Regions from separate parts of the Variovorax sp. Soil_C_12 genome, predicted to be linked through region 2. Evidence: predicted binding sites of a transcription regulator. Region 2 holds the regulator's gene; each other region holds the start of a gene.
The links. The regulator FNR, encoded in region 2, switches genes on or off when oxygen is low (the NO sensors DNR and NnrR bind a similar motif). The targets are predictions, from matches to a motif close to TTGATNNNNATCAA.
Positions count from the first base shown of each region.

Region 1: the regulator FNR is predicted to act here: its motif matches at 1,234-1,247, upstream of AC3A6X_RS09320 (HAD-IC family P-type ATPase).
Region 3: the regulator FNR is predicted to act here: its motif matches at 1,003-1,016, upstream of oxc (oxalyl-CoA decarboxylase).

Region 1 covers NZ_JBDGIO010000003.1:137,466-139,727, reverse strand. Annotated here, with positions in the region: gene AC3A6X_RS09330 (putative Na+/H+ antiporter) at 1-218, shown strand, start outside; gene AC3A6X_RS09325 (DM13 domain-containing protein) at 286-783, opposite strand; gene AC3A6X_RS09320 (HAD-IC family P-type ATPase) at 1,311-2,262, shown strand, end outside.
Region 2 covers NZ_JBDGIO010000002.1:471,360-473,621, reverse strand. Annotated here, with positions in the region: gene AC3A6X_RS07200 (sulfite exporter TauE/SafE family protein) at 58-771, opposite strand; gene fnr (fumarate/nitrate reduction transcriptional regulator Fnr) at 981-1,697, shown strand; gene AC3A6X_RS07190 (hypothetical protein) at 1,678-1,923, opposite strand; gene AC3A6X_RS07185 (FixH family protein) at 1,929-2,204, opposite strand; gene ccoG (cytochrome c oxidase accessory protein CcoG) at 2,222-2,262, opposite strand, start outside.
Region 3 covers NZ_JBDGIO010000008.1:58,788-61,049, forward strand. Annotated here, with positions in the region: gene AC3A6X_RS21680 (cytidylate kinase family protein) at 1-258, shown strand, start outside; gene AC3A6X_RS21685 (Crp/Fnr family transcriptional regulator) at 260-868, opposite strand; gene oxc (oxalyl-CoA decarboxylase) at 1,090-2,262, shown strand, end outside.

The DNA.
Region 1 (2,262 bases), on a different contig from region 2:
GCTCGTTGATCACGGGCATTTCCGAACCTGCCAAGTACAGCCTGGTGGCCGGCGCGGTCGCCGGAGGCGGCCTGACGATCATTGCGAATGCGCCGAACCCGGCAGGCGTGGCGCTGCTCAAGCGCGGCTTCTCCGACGAGACGATCGGCGCGGGCGGGTTGCTCCTGGGCGCGTTGTTTCCGACACTGATGGCGGTGGCCGCATTCACTCTTTTCTAGGGGATCGGGCGTGGACAACAACCTGCTTCGTGGGTGGCCACTCGAGGCAACAGCCGATGCCACATCATCATCGGTACTGGGCCGCCGTAATGAACTGGCCGAATGATTCGCACCAAACGATGACCGTGTTGTAGGCCGTCGGATCGGCCGATGCCGGCATCGGCACGACGAAGTTCTCGAACGTTTTCACGTCGCCCACGCGCAGCATCTTCGCCTTCAGCCGCAGGAAGTCGGCCTCGGTCTGCACGAACTCCGGCGAAAGGTAAAGCTTGTAGTCAGGTCCAGGCGCGATTCTGCCTGCCAGCGACACCGCGCTCCGGCTCACCGCCACCGTGCCTTCACCCCAGTGCAGAGCGTCGCTGTCTGTCAGGTCGCGCCTGAACCGGCCTGTGAACTGCGCCTGGGCGGCCAGTGCAGTCACCTCGTCCTGCGCGGGCGCGGTCGGCGCCGTGAGGATGGGCAAGACATAGACACCCGCGCCGAAGCCCAGGGCGGCCACGGTCAAGTGCGAAATTACCAGGAGCAGGATCTTCTTCACGGCGGGTAAGGACAGGCGCGCGGACACGGTTACACCTCGCGAACTCGCCAGGGGCCGGGTAGTTTCTCCTCGAAGGGCGCTTGGCCAGGCATGCGGAGGCGCGACGGCGATGACGGGGCGACGGCTTCGCAATTTGACACAGATCAAGCCCGCTTGCAGCAGGGGAGCTATCCTGGTTTGCCCGCCCTGCGACCATATTTGGACAGTGCCATAGGGCGAAGATGAAGCAGCGATCTTTGTGCAACCGGCCGTATCGTCCGGGATGAGAAGCCGATTGCCGACGGCGGGTCGCTCGATGCGTTGATGAAGGTGACGACCACGACGATCTGCGGGACCGATGCCTACGAGCTGTTCGGGCATCAACGCGAGGGTGTGCTGAAGGTGGCGATCAAGCCCTGATGGCGCACAGCGGGACCCCATAAGGGGCGGTCGGCTGCCGTCATCGTGGACGCCCACCGCTGGTTTCCGGTGCTCGCCTTGACGTGCATCAAGCATGCGGCCAGCGCAACGGCCGATGCTTGGAGCCTATGCAGTCGACATTCTCTGCCCCGCGCATGGAATGCCCCGTCGAAGGAGGGCGGCATGCGCCCGAAGATTCGCCATGGCACGCATGTGCCAACGACGATGTACTCGCTGCGCTGGACAGCAGGCACGAAGGCCTCAGCCAGGCCGAGGCCGTGTCGCGGCTGGCTCGACATGGTCCGAACGCGTTGCCCACGGCGCCCACCCGCCACCCGCTGGCCCGATTCCTTGCCCAGTTCCACAGCACGCTCATCTATGCGTTGCTGGCGGCTGCCGCAGCGGCCGCCCTGCTGGGGCACGGGCTCGACGCGGCGGTGATTGTTGCCGTCGTGCTGGTCAACGCGATCGTCGGCTTCCTGCAGGAGGGCAGGGCGGAGAACGCCCTGGCCGCGATCCGGCGGCTGATCTCGCCACGTGCGCATGTGCTGCGCGACGGGAGCCGCCTGAGCGTGCCCGTCGCGGACCTGATTCCGGGTGACGTCGTGCTGCTGGAAGCGGGCGACCGCGTGCCGGCGGATCTGCGGCTGCTGCGGGCGCGCGGCCTGCTGATCGACGAGGCCTTGCTGACGGGCGAGTCGGTCGCCGCGCAGAAGCAGGACCGTCCGGCAGCACGAGATGCCGCGCTCGGCGACCGCCACAGCATGGCTTTCTCCGGCACGATGGTGGCGGCCGGGCAGGCGAGCGGCGTGGTGGTCGCCACCGGCGCACGCACCGAACTCGGGCGCATCAGCGACCTGCTGTCATCGGTGGAGCCGCTGACCACGCCATTGCTGCGCCAGGTCGACCGATTCGGCCGCCGCTTCGCCGCGCTCGTGGCTGCCGGCGCAGCGATCCTCTTCGCCTACGCCGTGTGGATTCGTGAATGGAGCTGGGTCGATGCACTGATGGCCGTCGTGGCGATGGCTGTCGGGGTGATCCCCGAGGGGCTGCCCGCCGTGATCACGATCACATTGGCCATCGGCGTACAGCGCATGGCCGCGCGCA
Region 2 (2,262 bases):
TCAAGCGCCCTGGCGCCCAGGATGCACAGCCGACGAAGCCAGGCCGTGCGGCGACTCCTAGCTGCACCAGACCAGGATCTGGCGGCTCAGGTCGGTCCATAGCGCCTGCAGCGCCACCGCGGCGAGCAGCCCGCCGGCGACCCGGGTGCCCCATTCCCGGCGGACGGCATCTGCGCCCCGGCCCATACGCTGCCACAGCCACGGGGCCAGCACCAGCGAAACGCCGCTGCCGGCAGCGAAGAGCGCCATCACCAGCGCGCCCTGCACCGGCCCGTTCGCCAGGCCGGCCAGCATCAACGCCGAATAGAGCAGACCACAGGGCATGGCCACCCACAGCGCGCCGACGCCGAGCAAGCCGGGCATCGAGCCCGTCGCAGGCCGCAGGCGCGCCGCGAGTGAGCGGCCGATGCGGCGGGCCCAGAGCGGCTGGCGTCCCAGTGCGGCGAGCAGCAGGGCCCATGCCAGCACGAACACGTGCAGCAGGACCCACAGGGGGCGCAATGCCGCGACGTGCTCGCTCGCGAAGGCGAGGCTTCCTACCGCAGCCGCTGCCACGGCGCCGGCCGCCGCATACCCGGCGACGCGACCCGCGTGAAAAATCCACGATGCGGGGCCCTCCCGCATGCCAGCCGACAACGTCGCGACGCCACCGCCTTCGGGCGCCCGCACGATGCGGATCACGCCCGCGCAGGCGGCACCGCACATGGCGACGCAATGAGGTCCCCCGGCCAACCCCATCAGCAGCGCGGTACCCGCGAGCGCCGTCTGCATGATCAGACGCAGAGCGAGAAGCGCGCGGCCGGCGCCGGCCGGACCGAGGAGGATGCGTCGGGAGCAAGGGCCAGGGATGAGTTCATCGCAGCGGCAGGGTGAAGGCAGAGTGGGCCACTATGCCGCCGGGCGGCCCCGCTGCCCTTGATGTGCATCAAGCCTGCGCCGCATGTGGGGGCTCAGAATGGCCTCACACACCGATGCCCCCCATGAAAATCCAGAACATCAAGGTCGCCTGCTCGAGCTGCACCCTGCGCGAGCTCTGCATGCCCGCCGGGCTGGAGCCGCATGAGCTGAAACGCATCGACGAACTCGTCTCCACGCGTCGCAAGGTGCGGCGCCGTGAGACCCTGTTCCGCAACGGCGAACGCTTCACCTCCCTCTACGCGATCCGCACCGGCTTCTTCAAGACCCGCGTGGCCAGCGAGGACGGTCGCGACCAGGTCACCGGCTTCCAGATGGCGGGCGAGATCATCGGCCTGGACGGCATCGTCAACGAACAGCACACCTGCGATGCGGTCGCGATCGAGGATTCCGAAGTCTGCGTGATGCCCTTCCAGCGTCTGGAGGCGCTGTCGCGCGAGGTCACGGCACTGCAGCGCCACGTCCACCAGATCATGAGCCGCGAGATCGTGCGCGAGCACGGCGTGATGCTGCTGCTGGGCAGCATGCGGGCCGAGGAGCGGCTCGCCGCCTTCCTGCTGAACCTGGTGCAGCGCCTGCATGCGCGCGGCTTCTCGCAATCCGAGTTCATCCTTCGGATGACGCGCGAGGAGATCGGCAGCTACCTCGGCCTCACACTCGAAACGGTGAGCCGCACGCTCTCGAAGTTCATGAGCGACGGCATCGTGGAGATCGATCAGCGCAAGGTGCGCATCGTCGATTCCGAGGGCCTGCGCCGCATCGTCAATCCTCCCGGTTGTTGATCTCCCTCGCCGGAATCGTCAACAGCAGCGTCAGCGCGCTCGCGCCCGTCGCCAGCAGCCAGAAGACGAAGAAGGCGGCCGTGTAGACGGTCTGGCGCGACAGGGCGAGCGCCTCGCCGCGCCAGTGCAGATCGGCAGGATCGACCAGCGCGAACACCAGCAGCTCGGTCGCACTGGCCAAAAGGAAGGCCGGCCAGAGGATCGACATCCAGGTCTGCATCTTCATGATCGTCAGCGCCGGGGAGCCGGCACGTCGTCGGCCGGCGTCGCTGCGTGGTTGCGTCCGGCCAGGGCCGGCATCAGCTTCTTGTCGGCGAGAGCCTTGTTGATCTCGATGCCCCGGCGGTAGTAGTCCGCCTCCACCACCGGATCCGGCGTCCGCAGGGCCAGCCAGAGCGTCACGAAGCTGGCGACGACGACCACGGCGGGCCCCGCCATCACCATCCAGACAAAGGGAAAGCGCCACCAGGGCTCGCGCTTCGGCAAGGTCATCGCGTGATCGTTCATCGGGTCTCCTTCGGAATTCAACGGGGCACCATGAAAGCGGCCTTCTCCGACACCTGCG
Region 3 (2,262 bases), on a different contig from region 2:
TCGCGCGCCCTGCTCGCCAGCATGGCGCTGGAGGCGCGCGTGCGTGCCGCGCTGAAGGAGCATGCCGACACGCGCGACACCAGCATCACGATCCATGCGAAGGAGGGCGCGGTGGCGCTGCGCGGCATCGTGCTCGACGCCGAGGAACGCGCGCAGGCCGAGAGCGTGGCCGCCGCGGTGCCGGGCGTTTCAGGCGTCGCCAACGAACTGAGGCTGATGACCAGCACGCGCCGCTTCGCCTCCGCGAAGCAGACCTGAGTCAGATCTTTCCGCGCTTCTTCAGGCGGCTCAGGGTTTCCGCCGAGAGGTTGAGGTACGACGCCAGTTCCTTGCTCGGAATGCGGTCCACCAGTTCCGGATGCTTGCGTATGAAGCGGTGCACTCGCCCCGGTGCGTCCAGCAGGTGCAGCGTGATGGTGTGCGCCATGATCTCGCTCATCCCGCGCATCACGCTGAACTCGAACAGCTCCTTGGCGGCCGGGCGGTGGTTGAGGAAGGCGATCCAATCCTTCAGCGGCAGGCTGGCGACCCGCGCCTTGGTCACGCAGACGATGCCGTAGGGCGTGGGCGTGCCCAGCCGCAGGGCGGCATAGCTGGTCTCCATATCGAACTCGTCGGCGAAGCGCAGGATCATCTCCTTGCCTTCCGGGTTGCTCACCACCCGCTTGAGGATGCCGTCGAGGATGAAGTACTGCTCCATCTCCCGCACGCCCTGGTGCAGCAGGAAGTCGCCCTTGTTGCCGTCCACGATGGCGAGGTGCGCCTCCAGCTCGGCGCGGTCGGATTCGCTCAGGTCCTTGAGCAGGATGTTCTGCCGCAGCTGCGCACGAATGATGTTCTTCTCCGGGTGGTGTTCCAACGAGGTCATGGGTTCGCGTCTAGCTCCGTTTCGCAACGATCAGTCCACTGAATCACTGAAATCGGATCGGTGCTGTCCACCTCACCGCCTATTTCAATGATTCAGCGGACAAGGGTCTTCGCGGGGTGTCGTTTTCCGGAAAGTTGACCCAGGTCAACGGCTGGCAGCCGGGGTCCAAATCATAGTCTGGGCACGGCCACCGGCCATTCCACACGATCAGAAGGAGAGACATGTCTTCAGTCATCACAGCCAGGCAGTCAGGCGCAAGCGCCGGCGACACGGCCGCACGCGCCCTTCACAGCGTCCCGCTCGACGACGCCGCGGAAGAACCCAAGCTCACCGACGGCTTCCACCTGGTCATCGATGCGCTGAAGCTCAACGACATCGACACCATCTTCGCCCTGCCCGGCATCCCGATCACCGACCTCACCCGCATGGCGCAGGCCGAGGGCATGCGGGTGATCTCGTTCCGCCACGAGCAGCACGCCGGCAACGCGGCCGCGGCCGCCGGCTTCCTGACGCAGAAGCCCGGCATCTGCCTCACGGTGTCGGCGCCCGGCTTCCTCAACGGCCTGACGGCACTGGCCAACGCCACCACCAACTGCTTCCCGATGATCCTGATCAGCGGCTCCAGCGAGCGCGAGATCGTCGACCTGCAACAAGGCGACTACGAGGAGATGGACCAGCTCGCGATCGCCAAGCCGCTGTGCAAGGCGGCCTTCCGCGTGCTGCATGCCGAGGACATCGGCGTGGGCATCGCGCGGGCGATCCGCTCGGCGCTCTCGGGCCGCCCGGGCGGCGTGTACCTGGACTTGCCGGCCAAGCTGTTCGCGCAGACCCTGGACGCCGCGGCCGGCAAGAAGTCGCTGATCAAGGTGGTCGACCCGGCCCCGCGCCAGATCCCGGCCGCCGACGCGGTGAAGCGCGCACTCGAGCTGCTCAAGGGTGCGAAGAAGCCGCTGATCCTGCTGGGCAAGGGCGCGGCCTACGCGCAGGCCGACGCCGACATCCGCGCACTGGTCGAGAAGACCGGCATCCCCTACCTGCCGATGTCGATGGCCAAGGGCCTCTTGCCCGACACCCATGCGCAGTCGGCCGCCGCCGCACGCTCCTACGTGCTGCAGGAGGCCGACGTCGTGCTGCTGGTCGGCGCGCGCCTCAACTGGCTGCTGTCGCACGGCAAGGGCAAGACCTGGGGCCAGGAGAAGGGCGCCAAGCAGTTCATCCAGATCGACATCGCGCCGACCGAGATCGACAGCAATGTCGCGATCGCCGCGCCGGTGATAGGCGACATCGGCTCCTGCGTGGCGGCGCTGCTCGCGGGCATCGACGGCAAGTGGGCCAAGCCCCCGGCCGAATGGACCGGCGCCATCGCCGAGCGCAAGGACAAGAACCTCTCGAAG